Regions from separate parts of the Rhizobium sp. Root1204 genome, predicted to be linked through region 3. Evidence: riboswitches for the same ligand, from Rfam matches in the RefSeq annotation. Region 3 holds a riboswitch; each other region holds the start of a gene.

Region 1 (9,927 bases), on a different contig from region 3:
CACCATCAGCCCGACAAACCCGATGGCGCCCGAAAAGGCCACCATCACCCCGGTCACTAGGGCGGTGATCACGAACAACTGTGCCCGAAAGCGGACGACCGGGATGCCGAGCGTTGCGGCAGTCTCGTCGCCCATGGCCAGCGCATTGATTTCCCGTGCGCGCAAGATGAGCCAGATGAGGCAGCCGCCGAGAGCCGCGGCCGGATAGACGAGGTGTGGCCATTGGGCCAGCCCCAGGCCGCCCAGCAACCAGAACACAACCGTATGAGCGGCACGAGGATCACCAAGAAAGATCAGGAGATTGGCAAGAGCTGTCGCAACGAAGGCGACCGCAATGCCTGACAACACCAGCCGGTCCGCCGCTTGGCCGGTAAAGCGCGTGACCGCGACGACGGCGATAGTGGCGAGAAGCGAACCGATGAATGCAAACAGTGGCACGGTGACGAGACCGAAGATGAGGCCGGTGTGAAGCAGCGCCAGGATCGCGCCGAGCGCGCCGCCGGAGGAAACCCCGAGCAGATGCGGGTCGGCGAGCGGATTGCGTGTGACAGCCTGCAACACGGCGCCGACGACGGCAAGACCCGCACCCACCAATGCAGCCAGAATGACGCGCGGAAAGCGGACATCCCACACGATACTATCGCGGCCTGCCGACCATGTGACCTCGATCAGGCCCGGGGCCAGCTTGTTGACAACGATGGACCAGACGGTGACGAACGAAATGGGAGCAGCGCCCAGAGAGACACCTGCCGTGATACAAAGGCCGATCAGTATTGCCGGTACGGTCACAATCAGAAGAAGTCGGCCACTGGTCATGTCAGGTCCATCTTGTCCGCAGAAAGCAAAGGCCGGGCAGATCAGCCCACCCGGCCGGGTGTTTAGGGGCCGCGGAGGCTACATGTTGCGGGGATGAAATGCGTCAGCGAGGCGGCCGATCGCATCGATGTTGCGCGGGCCGGGTGTGGCTTCGACATAGTCGAGCACGACGAAACGGTCATTCTTGACGGCATCAAGGCTTTTGAAGGCGGGATTTTCCTTCATGAAGGCGATCTTCTGCTCGGCGCTCACGTCGCCGTAATTGACGATGACGATCGCTTGCGGATTGCGCTCGATTACCGGTTCCCAGGACACTTCGGTCCAGCTTTTCTCCACGTCTTCCATGATATTGATGCCCCCGGCCGCCTCGATCATCGCGGTTGGAATACCGAAACGTCCGGATGTAAACGGTTTTCCGGTGCCGGAATCATAGACAAAGACGCGCACGGGTTGCTTGACCTCGCCAATCCGGTTCTTGATGTCGGCAAGCCCTTTTTCGTAGCTTGCGACGAGGGCTTTCGCCCTGTCGTCGACGCCGAAGATTGCGCCGAGATTGAGAATATCGACAAACATGTCGTTCATCGTCGGCTTGGCCTTCGCCATGATGTGAATGCAGGATTCCGTCAGTTCATAGACCTTGATCTTGAACGGATCGAGTGTTTCGGGCGTCACCTCGCCACCGGCTTTCATGCCGTAGTTCCAGCCGGCGAAAAAGAAATCGGCGTCGGCATTGAGCAGGACTTCCTTGGTTGGATATTTTTCCGCCAGCTCGGGGAGCGCTTTGACGCCTTCGCGCAGCTTCTCGTCCAGCGTTTTCCAGCCGGATATCCCGGTATAGCCAACCATATGGTCTTGCAGTTGCAGAGCCAGCATCATCTCGGTGAGATTGACGTCGTGGGAAATTGCCCGCTTCGGCGCGGCATCGAAGGTGATCTCGCGGTTGCAGCTCTTGACGGTGACCGGATAGGCAAATGCCGGCATGGCGATGAGTGTCGTGGCGAGAAAACCCGCAGCGGAGGCGAGCAGGCGGAAAGAGGGCATGGTTGGTCCTTTCGGTTCAGGCGGTCTTGAGGGAAAATGAAAAACGCGCTGCGATGTTGCCCTCTACGGGATGAGCAAGGGCAGTGACGCCGAAGGTGTCCGAAATCGCGTGTGGCGTCAGTACCTCGTCCGGCCGGCCGAAGCCGACCATCCGGCCGTCGCGCATCAGCGCCACATGGGTAGCGAACGTGCTGGCCAGATTGATATCGTGCAGCGTGGTGACGATGGTCAGTTTCAGCCCGGCCAGCAGATGAAGAATTTCCAGCTGGTGGCGGATATCGAGATGGTTGGTTGGCTCATCAAGGATGATGATATCCGGCTCCTGCGCCAGCGCCCTGGCCACCAGCACCCGCTGCTTCTCGCCGCCCGATAGCGTCGAGAACTGGCGCTTGGCCATAATGGCGAGCTCGAGATGCTCTAGGCAGTGCACGACCTGTGCACGATCCTCGTCTCGCCAGCCTGTCAGCCCTTGGCGCCGCGGAATACGGCCCATCATCACCACATCGAACACGGTGAAAGGGAAATCCGCCGGCATTTCCTGAAGCACGACGGCAACGCGGCGGGCGACTGCCCGGGCTGAAAGCGTGCGAATGTCCTCGCCATCGATTTCGGTCCGGCCTTCCAGTGGCGCCACGCCGCGATAGAGGCAGCGCAACAGCGACGTCTTGCCCGCACCATTCGGCCCGACGATGGCAAGTCGGTCGCCAGCTTCCAGTGAAAAACTGACATCGCGAACAAGCATCAGATTCGTATTTGGACCCCAGCTGAGGCCCAAAACGTTGAGGCTTGCGCCCCTGCCGTCACAGCTCATGGATTGCCCCCCGGAACCACGGTTTCATTGAATGCGCTCTCCGGGATGTTCCGAGACGAGCAAGGCCGCCGGGATTCGGGCAATGGTCTTGCCGCCAAGGCCGCGGGGACGTTCGGCCTCGCGTGTCACGCCATCCGGCCGTCCGGCATAGATTACGGCGAAATCCACCAGTGCTGCGATATCGGTGTCCGGCGCGATGTCGCCAAACAGATAGGTCGCCTTGCCGCTCGCCTGGAACGCGATCGTGCAGGGACGCCGGCAACCGGCCATGCAAACGGTGCCCTCGATGGAAAAATCGGAGCCGCTGGCAACACCCATGCGCGACAGGCTGTCATTGAGGCGGGCAAGCAGTTCCAGTCCCGGGCGGCACGCGGCGCCGGTGATCCGGCAATCGGTGCAGACGGTTATGATGTGCTGTGGATGATGCGCCATGTCTTTTCCCCGGTGGCGACATCCGGAGTCCACATGGCAAAAAATCGCAAACGCGCTGAAACGTTGCTCTCAAGCCAGATTTTTTCCATCGGAACACCCCGTCCGTTGCAGTTGATCATCGATGATGGCAGGTCTCCTGGCTCGCGGGTCGATGCGCATCCACCCCTTCCCGGCGCTTGGCCAGTGGGATGTTGTGAATGCACTCTCCGCTTACAGTTGCGGGGGCAGCCACGGTTTTGGCCCCTGATGGGTCGTCCTCACCGTGTTCCCTTTTCAGCCGCTCCAAGGTCACCTGGAAGCAGCACCATCAGCTCGACATCTCGCACGATTCCACCAGCCAGGCAACGCCGGATACCGATCTTCCAATAGCCTTGTTGCGGCAGTAATGTTATTTAATAACATATTCAGTGTCAAGTGTCGCTATCGCCGGGTGAACCGGCTGGTTCTTCTCGCGTGTCGGATTTGCCGTGTCTGGAGCGCTGCCGGAATACTCCCGGCCTGGGTGGTGGCAATGCGATGTTCCTGCGGTAACTGCCGGATCCGGCAGGTTGAGCATAATCAGACTTCATCATCTGTGTTGGAGCGTCCAATGAACCTTTTCAATCCCGCCGGTCACCCGGAACGCAGTATCGCAATCTTTGCTCTTGTTGTGTGGCTAGCGACAATTGGACGGGCGATTACCATTACCTATGGCCAATGATGGCTGCAGCGAAAATGAAGATGGACGCCGAAGACGGATGAATCGCGGCTTTGGTCGCGGGCTGTTGCAGCTTGGTTTTCAGCGTTCTTGGCGGAAAACCGCCAGATTGATGAAGGGGTTCCTGCTAAAATTTGAGGGTCTGAACAAAAGACTAGGCAGATAATGTGAGAAATTTTGCCTTACGCTCTGGATTTGGTTCGTAAATTGCTCTACTGCCCCTGCCATCTCTAGTGAACATCAGACTTTGAAAGATTCACATGCAAGTATTGGTTCGCGACAACAACGTCGATCAGGCTCTCCGAGTGTTGAAGAAGAAGCTTCAGCGCGAAGGCGTATTCCGTGAAATGCGTATGCGGGAAGCATACGAAAAGCCGTCCGTCAAAAAGGCGCGCCAGAAGGCTGAAGCCATCAGCCGCCAGCGCAAGAATGCGCGCAAGCAGCTTCAGCGCGAAGGCCTGCTGCCGGCACCGAAGAAGAAGCCAACCCGCTAACAGCGGTAGCTTCTGACGAGATTGGGACTTTAAGTCCAAGGCGCGTCCGGATACCGGGCGCGCCTCGTTTCGTTGCTTCCATTACATAGATGCGCAGCTTTGTCGCCTGCCTGCTGTGAGGGCTCGAGGGCGAAAGGTAGTGGCTTGCCACCGGCGAGAGCGTGATCTGATTCCGTGCAAATTCCTTTGAGACATTTTTGGGTCGGATTAGCCGCGTTGCGCGCGTTCCCCCGTTCCGCTAAATCTCTGGCCTGCGGGCAGCACAAGCGGCTCCGTTTCGGTGCCTGTCGGGGGAAATCATGTCCGGTCAATCGCTTGTTACCTATGTCGGCGTGGCGCATCCGTGGATGTGCGACATCATGGGGCATATGAACGTTCGCCATTATGCGGCGATGTTCGATGATGCCAGTTTCCAGCTCCTCGGTCATATTACTGGCGCTGACAGTCTTGCCGATGCCAGCCGCGGCTGGGCCGATGTCCGGTCCGAGGTGGAATACAAGCACGAGACCAAGGCCGGCGCCCTGCTGACGATCCGCTCGCGTGTGATCAAGACCGGCCGCAGTTCGGTGACGTTCGAGCAGGTCATGTCCGGTTCGCTGGATGGCGTCGTCCACGCGATCAATAGAACGGTCAGCGTCCGGTTTGACCTTACCGCGCGGGTTGCCGTTGGGCTCGACGCGGAGATGCGGGCACGTGCAGAGGCGCTTCAGACGGACGCCGCAGCCAACGAAAATAGCGCGGGCTAAGCGCCATAAATCCGTTGATCGAGAGGTGTTTCGGCGATTGCGGTCTGGATGCCGGTGATCAGCGCCTTTTCGGCGCGGTTGATGATCTTTTCCGGGTTCACCAGCAGAAAGACATCGATTGCCGGTGGTGTCTCGTAGGGTGGCAGCCGCCACAGCACGCCGTCCGCGACATCGCGTCGGGCGACATGAAGCGGCAACGGCCCGATCCCGAGCCCCGCGATGATCATGCGGCGCACCTCCTCGAGGCTTGACGACACGCCAACAACATTGGTGGCGAGCTTCGCCTCGCTGCGCAGAAGTGCCACGGGCCTCAGCACATCAGCGATATTGTCGGTGTGGAACGAGACGGACGGTTCGCCTTTCAGGTCTGCGAGCGTCAAGTCCCCCTGGCCGAAGAAGCGATGATCCGGCCCGCAGAAAAAGCCGAAGAATTCCCGGTAGACCATCGTGTAATCGAGGGCGGCATCGCGGTTGCTGACAAGGCATAGCCCAAGGGACGCTCGCTTTTCACGGACCTGCCGCGTTACCTCGCCGCTGGTCGCGACCGAGATGGTCAGCGTGGCACGTGGGTGACTGCGATGAAATGCCGTCAGCGCCTTGTCGAAGATCGGCGAAATGACATGGCTGGCGACGGCGATCGTGACATGGCCGGTCACGTCATCGCCGACGCCGCGCACCAGTTGAGGCAACTGTGAAATCGTACCGAAGACCTCGATGCTCTGCTCATAGAGCAGTTGGCCGACATCCGTCAGTTCGAAGCGGGTGGCGTCGCGCTCGACCAGCCGGCGGCCGACCCGGTCTTCCAGGCGGCGCAGCGCATTGCTGACACTCGGTTGCTTGAGGTTGAGCTGCTCGGCGGCACGGGTAATGCTCTTCACTTCTGCAATCACCACGAAGGTCCGTAGCAGGTTCCAGTCCAGTTCCCAGACCAGCCGTTCAGATCGCGATGGTATCATTCCTGAAATCTATGCCTTCTATTTCCATTATCTATTTGCGCAATAATAGAACTAAAGCAATCATCAAATCCGGAAGGCGCGTCCACGCGTACCCAAGCGACAGAGAATGCGCTTTCATCCAGAGGAAAACAGTAACATGAAGACACTCATTTCAGGCCTCGTGGCCGCCACCCTGGCCCTTGCTGCCAGCTTTACCGCTTTTACGGCCAGCGCCGACGATCTGGAGGCGATCAAGTCCTCCGGTGAGATCCGCATCGCCATGTCCGGCCAGTATCCTCCGTTCAATTTTGTCAACGAGAAGAACGAAGTCGTCGGCTTTGATGCCTCGATCGGAACGGCGATCGCCGAACGCGTCGGCGTCAAGGGCACGCTCGTGACGACCGCCTGGGACGGGATCATCGCCGGCCTGCTTGCCAACAAGTTCGACACCGTCGTCGGCTCGATGACCATCACGCCGGAACGCGAAAAGGTCGTCGATTTCGTCGGTCCCTACTACCACGCCGGCCGGGCGGTCTTCGTCAGCGAAGCATCGACCGTGCAGAAGCTGGACGAACTGAAGGGCAAGACACTCGGCGTCACGCTCGGCGAAACACATGAGAAATGGGCTCGCGAACAGGGCGGCTGGGACGTGCGCACCTACAAGGGCCTGCCGGAACTGCTGCTCGAACTGAAGGCTGGCCGCGTCGATGCCATCGTCGTCGATAACATCCCGGTGATGGTTGCCGTCAAGGAAACCGGCGAAAAAGTCCGCCGCCTGGAAACGCCTGATATTGAAGGTGGCAGCGTCGCCATCGGCATTGCCATCCGCAAGAACAATCCGGAGCTGAAGGCTGCGATGCAGAAGGCATTGGACGAGATGATGGCGGATGGATCCTACGAGAAGATCGCCATGGAATGGGTTGGCAGCGACATCCGCTGATCGATCGATAGCCAAGACCATTTGGCCGGCTGAAATAAGCCGGCCAAATGCCGTTCGCAGGCCTTTTCCGGAGTTTTTCCCATGGATTTCCCGCTGATGCTGCGCGTCTTCCCGTTTTTCGTGGAAGCCGCTTGGGTCACCGTGCAGATATCGGTGCTGTCGTTGCTGCTTGGCCTTGTGGTCGCAGCCATTATCGCTTCGGCGAAGATGTCGGGTTCGTTTGTGCTGCGGGCAATCGGCAGTCTCTATGTCAGCGTGTTTCGCGGCACACCCTGCCTGATCCAGCTGTTCGTTCTTTATTTCGGCGGTCCACAGATCGGCATCAATCTCGATCCTTTTGCCGCCGGTGTCATCGGACTGGGGTTGAACATCGGCGCCTACATGGCCGAATCCATTCGCGGCGGCATTATCGGCGTCGATCGGGGCCAGGTGGAGGCCTCGCGCACCATCGGCTTCAGCCGGTTGCAGACGCTGCGCCTTGTTGTCCTGCCACAGGCGGCACGCCTGATGATCCGGCCGCTTGGCGTCAACGCCGTCGGCCTGATCAAGGGATCGGCGCTGGTTTCGACGATCTCGGTCGTCGAACTCACCTATACGGCGCAGCGTTTCATCGGTTCCACCTACAAGCCGTTCGAGATCTTCGGCATTGCCGCCCTGCTCTACATGATCATCGTCTACGTTGTGGCGCGGGCGGTCGATGTCCTCGACCGGCGCTACGCCATCAACTGAGGGAGAGGGCAACATGCAAGGTCTCGATTTCAGCGTCGTTACGCCCTATACCGACCTCCTGCTCATGGGAGTGTGGTGGACGGTGGTACTGACCATCAGCGGAGCCATCATCAGCTTCTTCTTCGGCATCTTCTTCGCCGTCGCTGTGCTCTATGCACCGAAGGTGATTGCCTATCCGATCCGCTTCTTCATGTGGCTGTTCATGGGGACGCCGCTGCTTTTGCAGCTCTTCCTGATCTATTTCGGCCTTGCGCAGATCGGCCTTAACGTGCCGGCGCTTGCTGCCGGCATCATTGGCCTTGGACTTCACTTTGCCGTCTACAATGCCGATGTCATGCGCGCCGGTATCGTCGCGGTTGATACCGGGCAGACGGAAGGTGCGCGCAGTATCGGTTTTGGCCGGTTCCAGACGCTGCGTTATGTCGTCATCCCGCAGGCGGTGCGCAACACCCTGCCCTCGATCGGTAACAATCTGATCGTGCTGTTGAAGGAATCGTCGCTGGTTTCGATCATCGGCATTGCCGAACTTGTGCATTCGGCCCAGCTGGCCATCAGCGAAACGTTCCGGCCATTCGAGTTCTACATCACGGTGGCAGCACTCTATTACATACTCAATCTCGTCCTTGAAACCGGTTTGCGGCAGGTCGAAAAACAAGTGGAGGTATCCCGATGACCGTCCAGCGGCCCATGGTCGAGGTAAAGGGCGCCCGCAAGGCCTATGGCGCCCTGGAAGTCCTCAAGGGGATCGATCTATCCGTCACACGCGGCCAGATCGTTGCCATTATCGGCCCGAGCGGTTCCGGCAAAAGCACGCTCCTGCGCTCCATCAACCATCTCGAAACGCTGAATGGCGGCGAGATCTGGCTTGATGGTGTGCAGGTCAATCAACCCCTGCGCGGAGCGGCGTTCGAGCGGCACATCAATGCGGTGCGCCAGCAGATGGGCATGGTGTTCCAGCACTTCAATCTGTTTCCGCATCTGACGGTGCTGGAGAACATCACCATGGGGCCGGTCATTCTCAAGGGCATGGCCAAGAATGCGGCCCGCGAGCTTGCTGTGGAGCTGTTGTCGAAGGTCGGGCTTGCGGAGAAGGTCGATGCCTATCCGTCACGGCTGTCCGGCGGACAGAAGCAGCGTGTCGCGATCGCCCGGGCACTCGCCATGCAGCCGAAGGTGATGCTGTTTGACGAAGCGACATCGGCGCTCGACCCCGAACTGGTCGATGAGGTCAATGCGGTGATGAAGCAGCTCGCTGCCGAGCATATGACCATGCTGATCGTCACCCACGAAATGCGCTTTGCCGGCGAGGTCGCTGATCGCGTCCTGTTCATGGATGGCGGCGTCGTCGTCGAAGAAGGGCCGCCGAGTGAGATTTTCCGCGCACCGGTACAGGACCGTACCAAGGCCTTCCTGAAGAAGTATCTCGCGGCATAAATGATACGATCCGTCATGCCGGAAGCTAATTCCGGCATGACGTTTGACGCCGGCGCAGTAGTGCCCGCCAGTCATCCGCGCGCCGCCATTGTTGCGGCAGGAACGCATGCGCCCCAGTGCCCCATCATCCTTGGCGGCTACCGCGCAAATATTGCCAATAGCGCCGCTATGGCCTGAAATCCTCTCCCAGACTGTTTACCCGGCACATCTCAAAATCGCGATGCCGAAGCCGGCGTGCGATACTGCAAGACAGCAGGGCTAATCTGCTGACGCTGCTGCTTCCAAAAGGATTTCAATCTATCGCAGCTCGCTGACTGCGTACTCACAGCGCCTCGCTTCACTGCGCATGGATGCCTCGGGCGGATACGGTCCATGCCAAATAGCTTCTTTCAAAGCTCTATTTGACTTTTGTCAACAGTGATGACTATTGTCTAATTCGGCGATTGAAGGAGATATGATGCCCATCCGGTCCACTGATCAGATCCTGCATAAGGCCGCGTGGCTTTACTATACCCATGGCCTTCGACAGGATGAAGTGGCGCAGCGGCTGAATATTTCCCGTGCGTCCGTCGCCACCTATCTGCGGCGCGCCCGCGAAACCGGCATCGTCAACATAGCAACATCGACACAGCTGTTTGCCGACGACATTTTGGCGCGGCAGCTGGAGGATGCACTCGGCCTGACCTCGGTGTGGATCGTGCCGGAAGACCGCCAGGCCATGGATCCAACTGCGGAAATGCCTGTGGTTGCCGCCGCAGTGTTTCAGGAGCTGATCAACAAGGGCGATCGTGTGGGGGTCGCCTGGGGCCGAACGGTCTACCATCTGGCCGATGTCATGCCCTATGCCGACCT
Region 2 (9,927 bases), on a different contig from region 3:
CGCTCTTCTTCCCCACGGAAACGGCTACTCGACAGGGTCGCCAGTACCGTTGCCGGCTGACCGGCAAAGCGTTCGCCGATCAGGTAGGCGGCGGTTTCGCCGGCTGCCCTGTTGTCCGCTCCGGCATAAGCCGTGCGGGGTGCATTGGGCAGGTCGGTGACCAGCGTCACAACGGGAATGCCGGATTGTTCGAGGCGCGTGACGGCGGAACTGATCTCGGGGACATCCGGCGCCTTCAGGACGACGCCATCGGTGCCACGCAGGCGCACCCGGTCAAGCAGTTGGACGATCTCCTGCGGCCGCATCGATTCGGCGAAATGGAAACGGGAGCGGAAGATTGTCGGCAGAAATGTCAGGCTCTCGCTTTCGAAGGCATCGCGCACGGTATCGGTGAAGCGGTCTGGCGCTTCCATGATGATGTCGATGGCAAATTTGCGGCCCTGTATTTCGATTCCGGCCTGCTGTTTTTCCAGTTCGCGGATGGCGGCGTGGACACGCAGTTCCGTCTGTTTGCGTACGCCGGGGCGATTGTTGAGAACGCGGTCGACGGTGGCGATGCTGAGGCCTGCCTGAAAAGCGATGTCCTTGACCAGAAATTCGTGGGCCATCGTGGGTCCGTTCTGATGGTTTTTTGAGGTGTTTCTGCTCTATATCAGCTTTTCCCTCCGCGTATAGTGCGGTCATCGACAGACATCCGGCGGGAGGAAAACGGGATGAAGACCGACAATATTCTAAAACAGCGAGCTGACCGGGTCTGGCTGACGGAAGCTGCCTGCGATCTTGAGGATTTTCGCGCTGAGGTGGAGTGCACGACATCGCTTGCCGACTATCCGCATGCGGCGGCCGTCGAGAAGAATGTTCTGATTTATGACAGCGCAAATGTGCTGAAGGCGGCTCAGACCGGCGAAGGACGCCGGGCGGTGCTGGCTGAAATCTGCGAAGCCTTTGCGACCGGGCCGGGCGTCGTCGTGCTGAAGCGGGCATTCGAGGATACGGCTGTCATCGATGCGGCGAGCGGCATTTTCGACGATATCATCAATGAACAGCACCGGACCAATAGCGGTGGCGGCGACCATTTTGCCAAGCCGGGCGCCAATGACCGCATCTGGAATTCACTTGAAAAGCACTGCCTGCGTGATCCGCGTAATTTCGCCGCCTACTATGGCAATGCCCTGATCGCGCTGGTCAGCGAAGCCTGGCTCGGACCGAGCTATCAGATGACGGCGCAGGTCAACCGGGTCAATCCGGGCGGGGCAGCGCAATCGGCGCACCGGGATTACCATCTTGGTTTTCAGACCTCATCCGTCATCGAGCAGTTTCCGGCACATGTCCATCGCCTGTCGCCGGTCCTGACGCTGCAGGGGGCGGTTGCTCATTGCGACATGCCGCTGGAAAGCGGACCGACCTTGTTCCTTCCTTATAGCCAAACCTATGTTCCGGGCTATCTGGCGCTGAAACGTCAGGAGTTTCGCGATTATTTCGATCGCCACCATGTGCAGTTGCCGCTGTCGAAGGGCGACCTGGTCTTCTTCAATCCGGCCCTTTTCCATGCTGCGGGCACCAATCGTTCCGAGGGTATCAAGCGGGTGGCAAACCTCCTGCAAGTGTCCTCGGCGTTTGGACGCGCGATGGAAACGGTCAACCGGGAGCGCATGAGTGCCGTTCTCTATCCAGCCTTGAAGGCAATGCTTACCGATGGCCGTTTGACTTCTGCGGAAGCCGCTTGTGCGATTGCGTCCTGCGCCGAAGGATATTCCTTCCCGACCAATCTCGACCGGGATCCGCCAGTCGGCGGGCTTGCGCCGAAAACGCAGGCGCAGTTGATGCACGAAGCGCTTTCGGGTGGCTGGGAGGAAGCCGCATTTGCAGCGGCGCTTGCGGCTCAGTCGGAGAAGAAGCTCAGCTAACGGAAATATTCCTTGCAATTTGAACTCCTGCCCGAATGCCGGGCGGGAGTTTTTTGGCATCAGCGATATCGAAAATGGAGGAAAAACAATGAGCAATGACTATGGCCGTCTCGACGGCAAGATCGCGATCGTCACCGGTGGCACGCAAGGGCTAGGCGCCACGATCGCAACGCTGTTTGCCGCGCGCGGCGCCGCAGGCATCGTTATCTGCGGCCGCAATGCCGCCAAGGGCGAAGCCAAGGCCGCCGAGATCGGCAAGGCGACCGGCACCAAGGTCGTCTACGTACAGGCCGATCTGGAACAGGTGGAGGATGCGCGCAAGGTGATAGACGCCTGCGACAAGGCGTTTGGCCGTGTCGATGCGCTGGTCAATGCGGCTGCGATTACCGATCGTGGTACGATCCTCGACACCAGCCCGGAACTGTTCGACCGGATGTTCGCCGTCAATGTGCGTGCGCCGTTCTTCCTGATGCAGGAAGCGATCAACGTCATGCGCCGGGAAAAGATCGAGGGGACCATCGTCAATATCGGCTCGATGTCGGCCAAGGCCGGCCAGCCGTTCATTGCGGCCTATTGTGCTTCCAAGGGGGCATTGGAAACCCTGACGAAGAACACCGCCTATGCTTTGCTGCGCAACCGGATCCGGGTCAACGGCCTGAACATCGGCTGGATGGCCTCGGAAGGCGAGGATCGCATCCAGCGCGAATTTCATGGCGCCGCCAGCGACTGGCTGGAAAAGGCAGCGGCAAGCCAGCCTTTCGGCCGTCTGGTCGATCCGGCCGAAGTGGCGCGTGCCTGCGCCTATCTGTCGTCGAGGGAGTCCGGCTTGATGACCGGTTCGGTGATCTGCTTCGATCAGTCGATCTGGGGCGCCTATGACGGTTCGCCGCATCCGGTCGCTGCGATGTAAGGAGATCAGGCGGGCCATCTTGCATTTGGCGGCCCGCCATGCCCATATCGGTCCTGCTCAGGTGCCCGTGAAAACGGGAGAATCGGGAACCCGGTGAAAGTCCGGGACGTGCCCAACGCTGTGACGGGGACGATTTTGCATTGATGAATTTCTGAATTCTTTCAGAATTCTGCCACTGGATTTTCATGTGATCCGGGAAGGCGGCAAAATCGGTTGATCCGCAGTCAGAAGACCGGCCTGACGAGATAGACCAGCCCCGCGCGGACGGCGGGAGGTTTCGCATTGTTGGGGATCAAACGATGCAAGCTGAACCGCAAGACCGCCTTGTGAGGGCGGACGCATTTTCACCGGACGAGCGCGCCGCCGTCTACCGCGCCATCGAAACCCGCCGCGACGTGCGCGATCAATTCCTGCCCGCACCTTTGCCGGATGATGTCATAGCGCGGCTTCTTGCCGCCGCCCACAGCGCACCCTCCGTCGGCTTCATGCAGCCGTGGAATTTCATCGTCGTTCGCGACGAGGAGAGGCGGGCGCGTGTCTTTGAGGCTTTTCAGCGGGCCAATGAAGAGGCAGCGCTGATGTTTGAGGGCGAGACGCGGGACAAATACCGGTCGCTGAAGCTGGAGGGCATCCGCAAGGCGCCCGTCAGCATCTGTGTCACCTGTGATCCGGCGCGTGCGGGCAAGGTCGTCCTCGGCCGGACGCACAATCCGCGCATGGATGCGTTTTCCACCGTCTGTGCGGTGCAGAACCTGTGGCTTGCGGCGCGGGCCGAAGGTGTCGGCGTCGGCTGGGTCAGCATTTTTCACGAGCGCGAAATCAAGGATGTGCTTGGTATTCCCGATCATATCGAGATCATCGCCTGGCTGTGCCTTGGTTATGTCGATACGCTCTATGCCGAACCGGAACTGGCCGTCAAAGGCTGGCGCCAGCGTTTGCCGCTTGAAGATCTGGTGTTCGCGGATGCGTGGGGCATCAGGCCGGATGATTGATCAATTGGTCTGCTGCGGCTGGTATCCGGGGCCTGCCGGATGCCTCAGGTCGATCGAGGTTTCCTGCGACGGCAGATAGCTTGGGCCGACGACGCGGACCTTGTTGTCCTGAGGATTGTATGGCCTGTCCGCGACGGCGCTTTTCACTTCGACCGGGTCCGCCTTCTTGCGGGTGAGAATCTCAAGGACGCCCTTGCCGTTGTCGTGCGTGCTTTGTTGCGTCGCCGTGCGTCCGGCTGGAGAGCAGCCGCATTGACCGGGCTGGCTGAGGTCCCGGGTCTTGTAGGCGAAAGCCGAGGGCAGGTCGGCATAGGGTTCGCCGGTGGCGGCGGAGACCATCTGGTTTGTCTCTTCTGTCGCCATCGCATGATAATAGAGCGCCGTTTCTGTCCCGGGGCAGCGCCGTTGGCAGGTTTCGGCATCGCGCTGGAAATCGGCCGGCGATGAGTTCGACGAGATTGGGAAGAATGCCCCATCGCAGGTTCTTACGCACATGGTGCGCAAGCTGCCGGGATATTCTGCGCTCGGGCCAAATCCGTCTTCCGGCGTGGCGAAGCCGGCGTTGCCGTACGGATCCGAATACCCCTCGCTGATCGGCGGCAGGTCATTGAGGATATTGCGGTGGGTTTCCGGTTCTTCGACCGCGGCACTGAGGACGTCACTCTCCTCCTCGTTGCAGCGATTGGCGGCAAGCGCGGCGTTAATACGCCGCCGGGCAATATCGCTATCGTTGCCGTCCAGCAGGCTTTGCCGGCGGGCTTTCAGGGTTTCCAGATCCATTTGCATCTGTGAAATTTCGCTGCTCAGGCTTTGGCAGACCTCTTCATTCGGGCCGCCGACAATGATGACGCTGCCCGTGCTGCATCCCATGCGCCTCAGATCACTGCGTGCCTGCCGCAGGTCCAGATTCTGGCGGGATATCGCCCCTGTATAGTCGCGCAGATTGGCATTGGAGGCGACGATCTTCGGCAGGCCGGCAAGATGGGCATTCAGGCGTTCACACACCGCCGAGGCGTCGGCCGTGGCCGTCATGACCAGAAGAAGCGGAACTGCTCGCGCCGCAAGGGATATGGAACGGAAGATCACGTGTTTCTCTCGCCTGAGCATACCGGCACCGCGCCGGGTGCGAAGGAACATCCCGCGCACTCTGACTTTGCCCTTATCATACCGTCATTCGACGGGGCTGCAACGCACTCCGCATAGCAGCGTTAACGGGCGGCGGGAGAAACATGCCGGGCGAGGCGGGAGAGCCACAATCGGCCGAACTCCCGCCAGGCTGGATAGTTTAAGCAGCCCTGGCCATTTCAAGCGACATCGGCCGCTCCAGCACGGAACCGGCGATTTCGGCGACCGCCTTCATCCTGTCCAGAAGGCCGGCTGTGACTTCCCAGGCAACGGCGACAGCATAGACGGAGCCGATCCGCTGTGGCTCGCCAATCCGTTCACCGGGGCATCCCATCCGCCGGAACATCCGCTCCAGAAAAACGTCGGTGACTGTGACGATATGGCTGAGACCGGACGACAGCCCAAGCTCGCCGACGCCACACATCAGTTCGGCGGCGGCGATGGTTACCTGGTTGGAACCGCGATCCTGCGAGATGGCCGGATCGATGCAGAAGCGGCTGGATTCCCAGACGGACGCGCTGCGCACCTGTGGGTTGTCGCCAAGCAGGATCGGAAACGTATCATCCAGCATGTTCGGCCCAAGCGTCGGCAGGAGGCGCAGCGAGCCGCGCAATTTGCCTGTTTCATCCGAGTAAGACAGCACATAGAGCGGATTGACGTCGTCGTAATTGTCGATTTCCCAGTTGCCGCGGACCGACACATCCCATTTCAGCAAGTCGTGAAAGACACGCTTTCGCAACTGGAACATGGCGTCGATAGCGTCCGGATGTTGCTTGCCGGTGTTGCGGTTGAAAATCCTGATCATCGTTTGCTCCTGTGTATGAATGCGGAGAGCAAATGCTGTCAGGTATCGGCGGCGGGCATAACTGTCGGTAGTGACAGGTTTCTAATGCACGCCGATATGCAATGGACTCGGACGTCCGGAAGGACGTCCGAGTCCATTGCATTCACGGGAGAGAAGGGGAGCGGGAAATGATCAAAAGGCCGGGATGAGATCGCGCCGGACGGCTTGCGCGACCGCCTGGGTATTGGAAACGACGTTCAGCTTGCGCCGGGCATTGGTCATGAAGAAGCGGACGGTGCGTTCTGAAATGCCCAGGATCGTGCCGATCTCCCAATAGCTTTTACCCGCGGCGGCCCAGCTGAGCACTTCGGTTTCCCGATGGGTCAGTGTCTTGGCGCAGTCCGTAAGCTCTATTCTGCTGTCGCTTTCCAGCAGAGACGCGTGGAAAAGATTGGCGAGCAATTGGAAATCACGCAGATGGCAACGCCGGTAGGCAGGCCATTCGTCGGACGGAACATCAGCCTGGATTGCCAGGAAAGCCAGCCGCCGAGTGGGGGTCGCGAGAGGCAGGGTGATGCCGTCGAGACCAAGGCCGAGTTGTGTCGCTGCGGAAAAAAGCGGCTCGCTATCGGGATGAAGTTTGCGGGCCGTCGCCCAATCCACCGGCCTGACGCCACCCAAGGTCATGCGCAGGATCGGATCGATGCGCTGATAGCGCTTGTCAACATAGGTTGTGAGACTGCGTGCGCTGAAAGTGTGGTGCAGCCTGTGGATAACAAAACCCGCGGTCAGGATGTCGACGTCGAGATAAAGCAGATTTGCGATACTGAAAGTGCTGCGCATCAGGTCGAAAAACCGTTTTGGTTCAACGATTTCCTCGTTTTCCATAATGTCCAGCAGGTCAAAGAATGCCTGTTGGTCAGCCATGCTGCAAAACCCTGTTATTTGATGGGGGCAGCATGATAACGGTTTAAGTCTTTGTCTAGTGCAATCTTTGGTTATCCGTGTGTTTTTACAAATCTAAACTATAAGCTGTAATTAAAATCACTTTTATATTTGGATTGAGCCGGCTGTGAGCCGGCTCAATCTATACTTCTACTAGGCGGGGTATGAGGCTTCCACAACCGCCAGTGCGGCCATGTTGACGACGCCGCGCGACGTTACCGATGGCGACAGGATATGTGCAGGCAGGGCCGTTCCGAGCAAAATCGGTCCGACATGCAGGCTGTCGGTCATCGTCTTGACGACGCCCAGCGTGATGTTGGCGGCATCGAGGTTCGGGAAGACCAGCAGGTTGGCTTCACCCGCCAGTGTGCTGTTGGGCATGACGCGGCGGCGCAAGGCTTCCGAAATGGCGGAATCGCCGTGCATTTCACCGTCAGCTTCGAGATCGGGCGCGAGTTCGCGGACGATCTGCATGGCCTTGCGCATCTTGAAGGCGCTTTCCGAATCCCGCGAGCCGAAATTCGAATGCGAAACCAACGCTGCGCGCGGGGTAATGCCGAAGCGGCGAATTTCCTGGGCGGCCATCACCGTCTTCTGGGCGATTTCCTCTGCCGTCGGATCGAAGGTCACGTAGGTGTCGGTGAGGAAGGTGGCACCGCGCTGCGAGATCAGCAGGCTGAGGGCCGAGAAATCCAGCACACCCTCGCGCTTGCCGATGATCTGGGAGACAGCCCGAAGATGGGCGCTGTAGCGGCCTTCGACGCCGCAGATCAGCGCATCGGCTTCGCCGCGCCGGACGGCAAGCGCGCCGATCACGGTCTGGTTGGTACGAACGATTGTCCGGGCTGCTTCCGGAATGACGCCGAGACGGCCGACAAGCGCAAAATAGTCGTCGACATAATCGCGGAACCGCGGATCGCCTTCCGGATTGACCACTTCAAAATCGACGTCCGGCCGGATGCGCAGGCCGTAGCGCTTCAGGCGCGTCTCGATGATATTCGGACGGCCGATCAGGATCGGGCGGGCTGTGCCGTCCTCCAGCAGTACCTGGGCGGCCCGCAGGACGCGCTCGTCCTCGCCTTCGGAAAAGATCACCCGGTTTTTCTGGGCATTCTTTGCGGCGGCAAAGATCGGCTTCATGATGAAGCCGGAGCGGAAGACGAAGCGGTTCAGCTGGTCGAAATAGGCATCGAAATCGGTGATCGGCCGGTTGGCGACGCCGCTATCGGCAGCTGCCTTGGCAACAGCCGGTGCGATGCGCAGGATCAGCCGCTGGTCGAACGGCGAGGGGATCAGGTAGTCCGGGCCGAAGACCGGCGTTTCGCCGGAATAGGCGCGAGCTGCGACGTCAGACGGCTCTTCACGGGCAAGCGCTGCGATGGCGCGCACCGCCGCCATCTTCATGTCCTCATTGATCGTGCGGGCGCCGCAATCAAGCGCTCCGCGGAAGATGTAGGGGAAACACAGGACGTTGTTGACCTGGTTGGGGAAATCCGACCGGCCGGTGCAGATCATCGCGTCGGGACGGGCGGCGCGCGCCACTTCCGGCATGATCTCGGGATTGGGGTTGGCGAGCGCCATGATCAGCGGCTTTTCCGCCATCTGGACCAGCAGTTCAGGCTTCAGGACGCCTGCGGCTGAAAGCCCCAGGAAGACGTCGGCACCGGCAATGCTGTCGGCGAGGATCCGGTTGGCGCTGTCCTGCGCATAAACGGACTTCCACTCATCCATCAGCACTTCGCGGCCGAGATAAACGAGGCCTTCGAGGTCGTGCACCCAGATATTTTCACGCTTTGCACCAAGCGTCACCAGCAGATTGAGGCAGGCGAGCGCCGCAGCGCCGGCGCCTGACGTGACGATCTTGGCATTGGCAATGTCCTTGCCGGCCAGTTCCAGGCCGTTGAGGATGGCGGCGGCAACGATGATCGCGGTTCCATGCTGATCGTCATGGAAGACCGGGATATCCATCTTCTCGCGCAACCGGCGTTCAACCTCGAAACATTCGGGCGCCTTGATGTCTTCAAGATTGATGCCGCCGAAGGTCGGTTCCAGAGCCGAGATGACATTGACCATCTGGTCGATTTCGGGCGCATCGATCTCGATGTCGAAGACGTCGATGCCGGCGAATTTCTTGAACAGGACGGCCTTGCCTTCCATCACCGGCTTAGAGGCGAGTGGGCCGATATTGCCAAGACCGAGAACTGCCGTGCCATTTGAGACAACCGCGACCAGATTGGCGCGCGCGGTATAGTCGGCGGCGGTCGATGAATCGTCACGGATGGCAAGGCAGGGGGCGGCAACACCCGGAGAATAAGCGAGCGCCAGGTCGCGCTGGTTGCCGAGTGGCTTGGTCGGCTGGATCTCGAGCTTGCCGGGGCGTGGATAGCGGTGGAAGAACAGCGCCTGTTCATCAAGGTCGCCGCTTGCTGGAACCGCTGGGGTCTTGGCTTTGTCGCCGGTGCTCATATTCGTAAATCCCTACTTATTCGTCGCGGCTCTTTTTGCATGAAACGATGGCTCCGTACAGTTTGGAAACGGCCGTATACCTCCGGTTTTCAGGAACAGGTGTTTATCCAGCGTGCCGGGTGGTTCCACAGGCTGTCATTCTCCTGAAACAAGAGTCTGTTCTTGAAAGCACATAAGAGAGGCGCGATAGACCGTTGCGAGGCAGCATGACCGAGAAAGAGCAAGAACCCCGGCGTTTCAGGACCCTGTTCATTTCTGACGTTCATCTGGGATCAAAGGCCGCAAAGACCGATTATCTCCTCGATTTCCTGCGGGTGAGCGAAGCGGAGACGATCATCCTCGTCGGCGATATCATCGATGGATGGCGGTTGAAGCGCAGCTGGTACTGGCCGCAAGCCTGCAACGACGTGGTCCAAAAGCTGTTGCGCAAGGCGCGCAAGGGCAGCCGCATCATCTACATCCCCGGCAACCATGACGAGTTCATGCGTGACTTTCCGGGCGTCCATTTCGGCGGTATCGAGGTGGCCCAGCGCCATATGCACGAGGCAGCCGACGGCCGCAAATACCTGGTGCTGCATGGTGACGAATTCGATGTCGTGGTGCGCAACGCGCGCCTGCTCGCCTATCTCGGCGACTGGGCCTACGATACCGCGATCGTCATCAATATCGGACTGGCCGCCATCCGCCGCCGTCTTGGAATGCCTTATTGGTCGTTTTCTGCCTGGGCGAAGCTGCAGGTCAAGCATGCGGTGAACTTCATCGGCGAATTCCAGCGGGTGGTAGCTGACGAAGCTCGCC
Region 3 (9,927 bases):
GGCCGAAATGGCGGAAGGCCTTTTCGATCCGGCAGCTATCGAGCGTATGGATGCCACAAAGTTTCAGGCCGATATCGGCCCCTGCCGCTTCCAGCGTCTCGAACACATGCGCCGTCTGGTCGGTCGAGACATAGAGTTCCCAGCCGAGTTCGCCGACATAGGTGACCCGGTGAGCGCGGGCGAGGCCCATGCCGACTTCGATTTCCCGCGCCGTACCAAACGGATGCGCCGCATTAGAGAAGTCGTTGGGGCTGACCTTTTGCATCAGTTCGCGCGCCTTCGGCCCCATGACGCAGAGCACCGATTCCGATGCCGTCACATCGGTGATAACGACGAATTCATCGGCGAGATGCTTGCGCAGCCAGGCAAGATCGCGTTGCAACGTCGCGCCGGGCACGACCAGCAGGAAAGCCGTATCCGAGAGACGAGTGACCGTCAGATCGCTCTCGATACCGCCACGGGCATTGAGCATCTGGGTATAGACGATGCGGCCCGCAGCCACATCCAGCTGGTTAGCGCAGAGTTTTTGCAGAAAGGGCAGCGCATCGCGCCCTTCGACGCGGATCTTGCCGAACGACGTCATATCGATCAGACCGACGCCACCCCGGATCGCCAGATGCTCGTCGCGCTGGTTTTCAAACCAGTTCTGCCGCTTCCAGCTATATTTGTATTCCCGCTCCTGACCTTCCTTGGCAAACCAGTTGGCCCGCTCCCAACCCGCCACTTCTCCGAAGACGGCGCCGCGCGCCTTCAGGTGTTCGTGCAAGGGCGTGCGGCGAACGCCGCGTGCCGTCGCCATCTGGCGGTAGGGGAAGTGATCGGCATAGAGCAGGCCGAGCGTCTCGGTGACCCGCTCCTTGAGATAGGTGCGGTTTTTCTGGAATGGCTGCGCCCGGCGGATATCGACCTCCCAGAGATCGAACGGCGGCTCACCATCGTTCATCCATTGCGCCAGCGCCATGCCGGCACCGCCGGACGACACGATGCCGATCGAGTTGTAACCGGCCGCAACCCAATAGCCTTTCAGCTCCGGCGCTTCGCCGAGATAGTAGCGGTCATCCGGCGTAAAGCTCTCAGGGCCGTTGAAGAAGGTATGGATCCCTGCCGTTTCCAGCATCGGCATGCGTCCAACCGCCTTTTCCAGGATCGGCGCGAAGTGATCGAAATCCTCCGGCAACTGGTCGAAGCAGAAATCCTCGCTGATGCCGTTCATGCCCCAGGGCTTGGCCTTGAGCTCGAAGGCGCCGACCAGCATCTTGCCGGCATCCTCCTTGTAATAGGTGCACTCGTCCGGCACTCGCAGAACCGGCAGGCGCTGTAGCCCGGCGACCGGTTCGGTGACGATATAAAAATGTTCGCAGGCATGCAGCGGCACGGTCACGCCGGACATGAGGCCCAGCTCCCTGCCCCACATGCCCGCCGCGTTGACGACATTTTCGGTCTCGATCGTGAACGTCTCGCCGTTCTGCTCGCAGGTGACGCCTGAGACCCGGCCATCCTTCTTGTGGACCGCCGTTACCTTGACGCCCTCAAGAATGGTCGCGCCGTTCTGCCGGGCACCCTTGGCCAGCGCCATGGCGATATTGGCGGGATCGCACTGGCCATCCAGCGGCAGATGCACGGCACCGACCACATCCGAGACATTCAGATGCGGATACATCGCCTTGACTTCGTCCGGCGATATTTCCCGCACATCGACGTCAAAGGCGCGGGCCAGCGAGGCCTGCCGGTAGATTTCCTGTTTGCGCTCTTCGGTCAGCGCAACCGTGATCGAGCCGCACTGGCGCATGCCGGTGCCGATACCGGTTTCGGCCTCCAGCTTGGTGTAGAGATCGGCCGAATATTTGGCGAGCCGGGTCATGTTTTGGCTGGCGCGCAGCTGGCCGATCAGTCCGGCCGCATGCCAGGTCGTGCCGGAAGTCAGCTGCTTGCGCTCGAGAAGCACAACGTCAGTCCAGCCGAGTTTCGCCAGATGATAGGCGACCGAACAGCCCGACACACCGCCGCCGATGATGACCACGCGGGCCTTTTGGGGGATAGGCTTGCTCATGCGCGCAGTCTTTCATTCTTGGGATCAAACAGCGGCTCATCGGCCTGGACGATTGCCGTGAAGCGGTCCCCGTAGATTTCGACCTCGACCTCGGTTCCAGGCTGAGCCAGATCGGCGCGCAGCATGCCAAGTGCCACCGATTTGCCGATCCGGTAGCCCCAGTTTCCGGACGTGGTTTCGCCGACCACCTTGCCGCCATGCCAGAGCGTCGACATATACGGCGCGTCGCAATCGCCAGCGTCCACGATCAGCGTGACGAAGCGTTTGGTCACACCCTGCTGTTTCTCATGCTCCAGCGCCGCCTTGCCCTTGAATCCGGGCTTGGCCCAATCAACGAAACGCTCCAATCCACCCTGCAGAATGGTGTAATCGGTTGAAAGATCGCCTTTCCAGGCGCGATATCCCTTCTCGATCCGAAGCGAGTCCAGCGCTTCCATGCCAAAGGGTTTCAGGCCGTGCTTTTGTCCCGCAGCCCAGACCGCGTCAAAGATGGTGGCCGTGTCATCGATCTTAGTGTGTATTTCCCAGCCGAGTTCGCCGGCGAAGGAGACGCGCACCAGCTGGCACCAGCGCCCGGCGATCTGTACCGACTGATGCGTCAACCAACCCTTCGCAAGATCCGCATCACAGACCTCAGCCAAGATGTCCCGCGACTTCGGTCCGGAGAGTATCTGGCAGGTAAAGCTCTCCGTGACATCGTCCAGCGTAAACGCCGCATCCTGTGGCAGGTGTTTTTTCAACCATTCGAAATCGTGCCACTGCGCCGTTGCCGCCGTGATCAGGAAGAAGAAATCCTCCTCCAGTGCCATGACTGACATTTCGGTGACGATCCGGCCCTTGTCGTCGGAGAAATAGGCGAGACCAATACGGCCAGGCTTCGGCACCTTGCCTGTAGTCAGGCCAAGCAGCCAGTCGCGGGCACCCTCGCCCTTCAGGCGGTAGCGGGAGAAACCAGGAAGATCGAGAATGCCGGCAGCGTTGGTGACGGCGAGGCATTCCTCCTCGATGCGTTTCTGCCAAGGCCCCGCCCGGTTCCAGGTCTGCGTGGCTTCTTCCGAGAGGTCATCCCCCGGCTTGGCGTACCAGTTGGCCCGCTCCCAGCCGTTATAGGGTTTGAACTGTGCGCCAAGGGCCGCAATCCGGCCGTGGATCGGCGACAGCTTCTTGTTGCGGCCCGCCGGCCAGGCGTGCTTCGGGAAATGCATGGCATATTCATGGCCATAGATTTCCATGCCCTTGGCGATGCAATAATCCTGATCGGTAAAACTGGTGAACCGGCGCGGGTCGCAGGACCACATGTCCCATTCCGTCTGCCCTTCCGTTACCCATTCGGCCAGTACCTTGCCCGCACCGCCTGCCTGGCAAATGCCGAAGGTAAAGACGCAGGCCTCGAACGCATTCGGCACGCCCGGCATCGGGCCAATCAGCGGGTTGCCGTCCGGCGCGTAGGGGATCGGCCCATTGATCATCCGGGACAGACCGGCAGTGCCGAGGATCGGCACACGCTCGACGGCGTCGTTCAGATACCATTCCAAGCGTTCCAGATCGTCAGGGAAAAGCTGGAACGAAAAATCCTCCGGCATCGGATCGTCCGGCGTGATCCAGTGCGCCTTGCAGTTTTTCTCATAGGGACCGAGATTCATCCCGGTCTTTTCCTGGCGCAGGTAATAGGAGCTATCGACATCGCGCAGCAACGGCAGCTTGTGCCCTGCTTCCTTCGACCAGGCGGCCAGTTCCGGAATTTCCTCGAACAGCATGTACTGATGGCTCATGACCATCATCGGCACGTCGCGGCCGAACCATTTTCCGACCTCGCGGGCGTAGTAACCGGCGGCATTGACGACGTATTCGCAGCGGATTTCGCCCTGCGGCGTGGAAATGATCCACTCGTCATTTTCCCGGCGCGCGCCGGTGGCGGGACAGAAGCGCAAGATTTTCGCGCCCATGTCGCGCGCGCCCTTGGCCAGCGCCTGCGTCAGCTGCGCCGGGTCGATGTCGCCGTCATAGGGATCGTAGAGCGCGCCGGTCAGGTCATGGGTTTCGACGAAGGGGTATTTCGACCTGATCTGATCCGGCGAGAGGATGTCGAGATCCATGCCCTGATAGCGCCCCATGCCGACGACGCGCTTGAACTCCTGCAGCCGCTCCTTGGAATGACCAAGCCGGATCGAGCCGGTGACATGGTAATTCATCGGATAATCGACCAGCGCGCCCAGTTCGCGGTAGAGCGAGGCCGAATAGCGCTGCATGTTCATGATCGACCAGGAGGACGAAAATGTCGGCACGTTGCCCGCCGCATGCCATGTCGAACCGGCCGTCAGCTCGTTCTTTTCCAGAAGCACGCAGTCCGTCCACCCGGCCTTGGCCAGATGATAGAGAGCGGACGCACCGACCGCACCTCCCCCGATGATCACGACGCGTGCATAAGACGGCAAATTCGACATGGCTGTTCCCTTGTTTGGGGGAAGTTTTGGCCATGAACAACATTTGCATCAAGCCGTCAGAACGGGCTTTATTGATCGAAGAATTCGATTAGATTGAACTAGAAGCCCTCATCCGGCCTATCGGCCACCTTCTCCCCGTAAACGGGGAGAAGGGACAGGCGGCCACCTCCGTCGTCCCCTCTCCCCGCTTGCGGGGAGAGGGATAGGGTGAGGGGCAAAATTGGGAGACACCGGACACACCCATGCAGATCGACCTTATCGAAACCTTCCTCGACCTGATGGAAACCCGCAGTTTCAATCGCACGGCGGAACGGCTGAACATCACGCAATCCACCGTGTCCCATCGGGTCAAGGCGCTCGAAGCACAGTTCAACCGCAAGCTTTTCACGCGCAACAAAGGAGGAACTGCGCCGACTGCCTCCGGCCTGCGTTTCCTCGACCATGCCAAGGCGCTGCAGCATCAATGGCACGAGGCAACCCGCGCGGTGGAAAACGCCGGTACCTACGAGCGCTCGATGCGGCTCGGCATCCAGCATGATCTCGCCGAAGCCTTTGCCGGAAAATGGCTATCAGCCGTCCGGGCCGACCTGCCGACGACCTCGATCTATATGGAGGCCGATTACTCCAACCAGATGAACCGCGATCTGGCAGCCGGCGATCTCGATCTCGCCATCCTTTATACGCCGCATTACCTGCCCGATCTTCACTATGAGCGGATCGGCGAAATGACCTACATGCTGGTCGGCACCGCGACGCGAACGGTCGGCGAATTGTTACCGGAAACCTATATCCAGGCCGTCTACTCTCCGGCGTTCGACCGTGCGCATCGGCTGGCCCTGCCGCAGCTTTCATCCGCTCCGCTGGCGTCAGGCCAGAATATCGCCATTACCGGCCTGCTGAAGACGCTGGGAGGGGCAGCCTATGTGACGAGCAGCACGGCGCTGAGGCTCGAAGGCGAAGGCGCCGCTTTCCCCATCGCAGACGCCCCTCCGATACAGCAAGCTGTCTACGCCGCCACCAGCATCCGCACTCGCCACGCCCACCAGCACCGCCGCATCATCAGCGCCATGCAGGATCTTCTGGAACGATAGCAGCCACAAGCGGCATATGCGGTCAGTGCTGAGTGAGCAGAACCAACTGCTGATCCTCGTTCAACCTGGCCAGCATATCTGCGGCCGGAAGCGGATAGGCGATCGCATAACCTTGCAGCACATCGCATCCAAGGCGCGTCAACAACTTGGCGTGTTCCAGCGTCTCGACGCCCTCGGCAATGACCTCGATATTGAGCGCTTTGGCGATGTCGATGATCGAGCGCAACAGGCGCTTCTGTTCGCGCGATGTGGTGGTCGGCAAAACCAGTTGACGATCGATCTTCATCCGCCGCGGTTTCAGCTTTACCAACCCGATGATCGACGCATGACCGGATCCGAAATCATCGATCTCGATGTCGATACCCATGGCCTTCAGGCCTGCGACGTTGGAAAACACGTCATCTTCGCTGTCGTCGAGAAAAATGGTTTCCAGCAATTCGAATGACAGCATATCCGGTCGGACATCCAGGCGTTTCAATTCGTCGATCAAAAGCGGATCCGACAGGCGGGCAGCCGAGACATTCACCGCAATGCGCGGAACATGCACTCCCTGCCCCATCCAGGCCTGACGGTCCTTCAACGCCGCCTTCAAGATCGCAGCATCGAGATCGTCCAGCCGGCCGAGACTGCCAGCAACCTTGATGAATTCGCCCGGCAGGATCAATCCGCGTTTCGGATGGCGCCAGCGTGCCAGAACCTCCATCCCGACGATGCGCCGGGTCCGCGCATCGACCTGAGCCTGATAATAGGGAATGAACTCCCCTTTTTCCAAACCATGAGCGAACTGCCTGCCAACGCGCTGCTCGGCATTGAGTTGTGCCTTCATCTGAGCCGAATACACCTCGACCCGTCCCCGACCGAGCTTCTTGGCACGATGCAGGGCAATATCCGACTGTGCCAGCAGGCTGCCAATATTGCGGCCACTGGCAGCCGCGACACCGATCGACCCACCGGTGCGCAAGACCTCCTCATTATGCCAGACCGACTGCTTCAACTGCTGCGCCAGCCGCTCTGCACGGATTTTGAGGTCATCCAGCGAGACGAAATTTGCGATCAAAACCGCAAATTCATCACCGCTGACGCGGGCAATGAATGCGTTCTCAGGCACACTGGCTTCAATCCGCCTGGCACAGGATATCAGGACATTGTCTCCCGTCGTATGGCCGGCAGTGTCGTTGATCTGCTTGAACCGGTCTAGACCGATATGCAGGATCGCCAGCTTTTCCGGTCCGGCCTCCCCCGCAAGCTCCGCCAATCGCCTGTCAAAGAAGCGTCGATTGGGAAGTCCTGTTAGATAATCATGTTCGGCTGCATATGCGATCCGCTCGCGGCTCGCTTCAAGGGCAACGGCCCGCGCCTCGGCGATCGCCTTTTGCCGTCGCAGTTCGCGATTGAGCAGCACATCCGCCGTCACATCCCATTCGGCGCCGATAAGGGTGATATGGCCGTCTTCCTCGAAGCAATAGGCGCGTGAACGCAAGTATCGGGTTTCACCGTCCGGCAAAATGATCCGGTATTCCGAAGAATAGGCATCCTTGGCTGCAATCGCCCGGTCGAAATCGGCCTGGGCCTGGGCAAAATCATCGGGATGGATCGCATTCGTCCAGACCTCCGCCTTGACGCGCCTTTGCGTCTTGCCGGTTGCGTAGAGCCGGTGCATCTGCAAATCCCAGACGACTTCGTCTTTCTGTGTGTCGTGCTCCCACACGCCGATCTGAGAAGCGTCAAGCGCAATTCCCAAACGGCGAAGAATATTCTGGAATTCCTGTTCGGACCTCGCCGCCTTCATGGTTTTCTCTGCAGAGGATGCTTCGCGTATCAGCGCCTCCGCATTCTACACCAAGGTTCCTAAAGAACTATTGTTCCATGAGCAAAAAGAGTACTTTTTAAACAAACAACCATTAAGTGCTTCTTCAAAGAAACCCAGTTGCAACTTAGGCGCATCTCGTACTGTATTACATATCAAATTTAGACACTGCGCGGAAAAATCAAGAGCCGCAATGCGCCATTGTTGGTCGCAGCGCCGAATTGACATGACCGGGGTGACGGCATAATCATCAGCAGATCAATTGGTTCCCTGGGAGCGAGGCGCTTTCGGGGAGTAAATGGGAACGTGACGGGTGGACCCATTCTGGGCATCTTTATCACGGCCGACCCCGCGACTGTAGAGCGGTCAGAGGTTGTCATTCCGGTACGTTCAGCCGGTAAAAGCCACTGCGGCGATGGGCGTTTTGCCTCTGCCGCGGGAAGGTGAGACAAGCTCCTTGGCACGAAAGTGCCTGACGCCGCGAGCCAGGAAACCTGCCGGTTGATGAAGGGCATGGTGCCCAATTGGTGGGATATTTCCCACGCGCCATCACGGAGGTTGTCATGGCTACGACTACAGTTTCAAGCGTCCCGCTTTCTCTCAATGACCGTATCACCACGGCTATTCTCGCCCTGTTGATCGGCGGCTTCCTGGTTTTCGGTGCCGGCCTTGCCAATTCCGCCGTGCTGCACGACACCGCGCATGACGTCCGCCACTCCTACGGTTTCCCCTGCCATTGATATAGGCAGTGGGAAGCTCAGCCTTTCCACACTCTATCGATAGGGGATCGCGGGTTTCATTTTGGAAATCACGCGGCCGTGGATTGCGCCCATGCTCCGGCATCGGGCGGGCTTTGCCGTGGGAATTCAAACACAGCAAGCGTTGAGCACTAAAGATCGATCTGCTCCGCTTGATTTTGGGGGTATCAAATGATTGTCAAAACGCTTCTGGCCGCATTGGTGGCTGGATTGATCGCGGGCGTCTTCATGACGGCGGCGCAGGAGTTGCGGGTGGTCCCGCTCATCCTTCATGCCGAGGAATATGAAGTCAAGGAACCTGCCGCCGAACCACCGGCCGCAACCGAAGGCCAGCAGCAGCACTCTTCTCTCGACCGCTCCTCGTTGATCGGCGAAATGCTGTCGGCACTCTCACCCATCACACCCGCCTACGCCCATGAAGGCGAGCACGAAGACGAAGGCGGCATCATGTTCGGCATGAGCCGGTTCTCCGGCACATTGCTTGCCAATCTGGTGGCCGGCGCCGGATTTGGCCTGCTGCTTGCGGGCGCCAGCCTCGCCTTCAATTACCCCATCACGCTGCGCAACGGCGCTCTCTGGGGCGCCTGCGGCTGGCTGGCTATCCATCTCTTGCCCGCCATCGGCCTGCCGCCGGAATTGCCGGGCTTCCCTGCCGCTGATCTCCACGACCGGCAGACCTGGTGGATCGCAGCGATCGTTCTCTCCGTCGCCGGCCTCTATCTTGTCGTGTTGCGCGGTGAGATCCTGGCCAAGATCATCGGCCTTGTCCTGATCGCCGCTCCGCACGTCTATGGAGCGCCACAGCCGACGGACATCTCGAGCCCGGTACCCGCAGTTCTCGGCGCGGAATTCGCGGTCGCCGCCTTGGCAACGACACTGGCGTTCTGGATCGTGCTCGGCGTGATTTCGGGATACCTGAACGACCGGTTTCTGAAATCGGCTTAAGCCCTATCGTTGCGGCGCTAGCATTGCTTGCGCCGCAAGTACATCAAAGGCCGCCTGTGCGCTCGACAAGGGCCTGCAGGCGGCTTTTTTGTGTCTCGTCATCGAGAAGCACGCAGACATCGCAAAAATCCCCACCCTCTGTTCGATAGTAGAGACAGCAGCCGCTTCGCAGCCGGAAGATTCGCTCGACGGGGATGCCATCGCAAACAGCGCCGACCTTGGCGTAGTGCGCCGTCTCGGAAAATACCGGTGAACCGGCCCTCTTGATGATGGCAAGCGCTGCGGCCATTGCGCGATCCGCTTCGCCCAAGGCGGCACCGATCTCCAGAAAAGCCCCCGCAATGCCGTCACCCACCAGCCGCCACTGCGCGACGGGGGATAGGCCAGTGCGGCCTTGCAGCAAGCCGATCACCGGATTGAAGCTCTCGACGAAGCCACCATGAAATGCTGCCACCCAATCATCCCCGCGTGCAAAGCTCCGGAAACGAAAATGAAGGCGGCTGATACCGGAGGGATAAGTGTCCGAAGGCGTCCCCCTGCCATGCTGAACGACAGGTTCGAACCGGAACGCAAGGCGATCCGGATGCAGATTGGGCACCAGCCCCGTCTGTAAATAGACAGCTGCTGCCGCGATGCCGAGATGGTGGCTGTAGAAGGAAATTAGATGGGCGCCTCTGACGCGGTCGTCCATGCCGGCAGCAAAACAATTCTGGTAGTCCAGCAGGCGCTCGACCATATCGCCACCGAGATGCCATGCCTCATTGACCGGCAGAAAATCGCCGCCCTCCCGCCCCAGGGACACAGCTACCTGCGGAAAATGCTCCGCCTGCCA

What was found. Region 3 has a riboswitch for cobalamin ahead of ASC96_RS32325 (CbtB-domain containing protein). Riboswitches for the same ligand answer to the same signal wherever they lie in the genome.
Region 1: linked by a shared signal. The riboswitch ahead of ASC96_RS12855 (DUF1636 domain-containing protein) and the one ahead of ASC96_RS32325 (CbtB-domain containing protein) in region 3 are both predicted to bind cobalamin.
Region 2: linked by a shared signal. The riboswitch ahead of bluB (5,6-dimethylbenzimidazole synthase) and the one ahead of ASC96_RS32325 (CbtB-domain containing protein) in region 3 are both predicted to bind cobalamin.

What each region holds. Positions count from the first base shown of each region.
Region 1 is NZ_LMCZ01000011.1:18,755-28,681, reverse strand. It holds gene ASC96_RS12870 (iron ABC transporter permease) at 1-816, opposite strand, end outside; gene ASC96_RS12865 (ABC transporter substrate-binding protein) at 895-1,857, opposite strand; gene ASC96_RS12860 (ABC transporter ATP-binding protein) at 1,874-2,599, opposite strand; gene ASC96_RS12855 (DUF1636 domain-containing protein) at 2,693-3,100, opposite strand; cobalamin riboswitch at 3,209-3,424, opposite strand; gene rpsU (30S ribosomal protein S21) at 4,058-4,291, shown strand; gene ASC96_RS12845 (acyl-CoA thioesterase) at 4,591-5,037, shown strand; gene ASC96_RS12840 (LysR family transcriptional regulator) at 5,034-5,993, opposite strand; gene ASC96_RS12835 (ABC transporter substrate-binding protein) at 6,130-6,912, shown strand; gene ASC96_RS12830 (amino acid ABC transporter permease) at 6,994-7,641, shown strand; gene ASC96_RS12825 (amino acid ABC transporter permease) at 7,655-8,314, shown strand; gene ASC96_RS12820 (amino acid ABC transporter ATP-binding protein) at 8,311-9,075, shown strand; gene ASC96_RS12815 (sugar-binding transcriptional regulator) at 9,533-9,927, shown strand, end outside.
Region 2 is NZ_LMCZ01000034.1:566,214-576,140, reverse strand. It holds gene ASC96_RS24070 (LacI family DNA-binding transcriptional regulator) at 1-608, opposite strand, end outside; gene ASC96_RS24065 (phytanoyl-CoA dioxygenase family protein) at 714-1,907, shown strand; gene ASC96_RS24060 (SDR family oxidoreductase) at 1,996-2,817, shown strand; cobalamin riboswitch at 2,860-3,073, shown strand; gene bluB (5,6-dimethylbenzimidazole synthase) at 3,117-3,809, shown strand; gene ASC96_RS24050 (DUF2865 domain-containing protein) at 3,810-4,895, opposite strand; gene ASC96_RS24045 (acyl-homoserine-lactone synthase) at 5,095-5,739, opposite strand; gene ASC96_RS24040 (LuxR family transcriptional regulator) at 5,911-6,645, opposite strand; gene ASC96_RS24035 (NADP-dependent malic enzyme) at 6,817-9,129, opposite strand; gene ASC96_RS24030 (UDP-2,3-diacylglucosamine diphosphatase) at 9,336-9,927, shown strand, end outside.
Region 3 is NZ_LMCZ01000043.1:56,331-66,257, reverse strand. It holds gene ASC96_RS29710 (FAD-dependent oxidoreductase) at 1-2,050, opposite strand, end outside; gene ASC96_RS29705 (FAD-dependent oxidoreductase) at 2,047-4,494, opposite strand; gene ASC96_RS29700 (LysR family transcriptional regulator) at 4,737-5,585, shown strand; gene ASC96_RS29695 (EAL domain-containing protein) at 5,608-7,374, opposite strand; cobalamin riboswitch at 7,639-7,909, shown strand; gene ASC96_RS32325 (CbtB-domain containing protein) at 7,956-8,132, shown strand; gene ASC96_RS29690 (CbtA family protein) at 8,322-9,095, shown strand; gene ASC96_RS29685 ((2Fe-2S)-binding protein) at 9,139-9,927, opposite strand, start outside.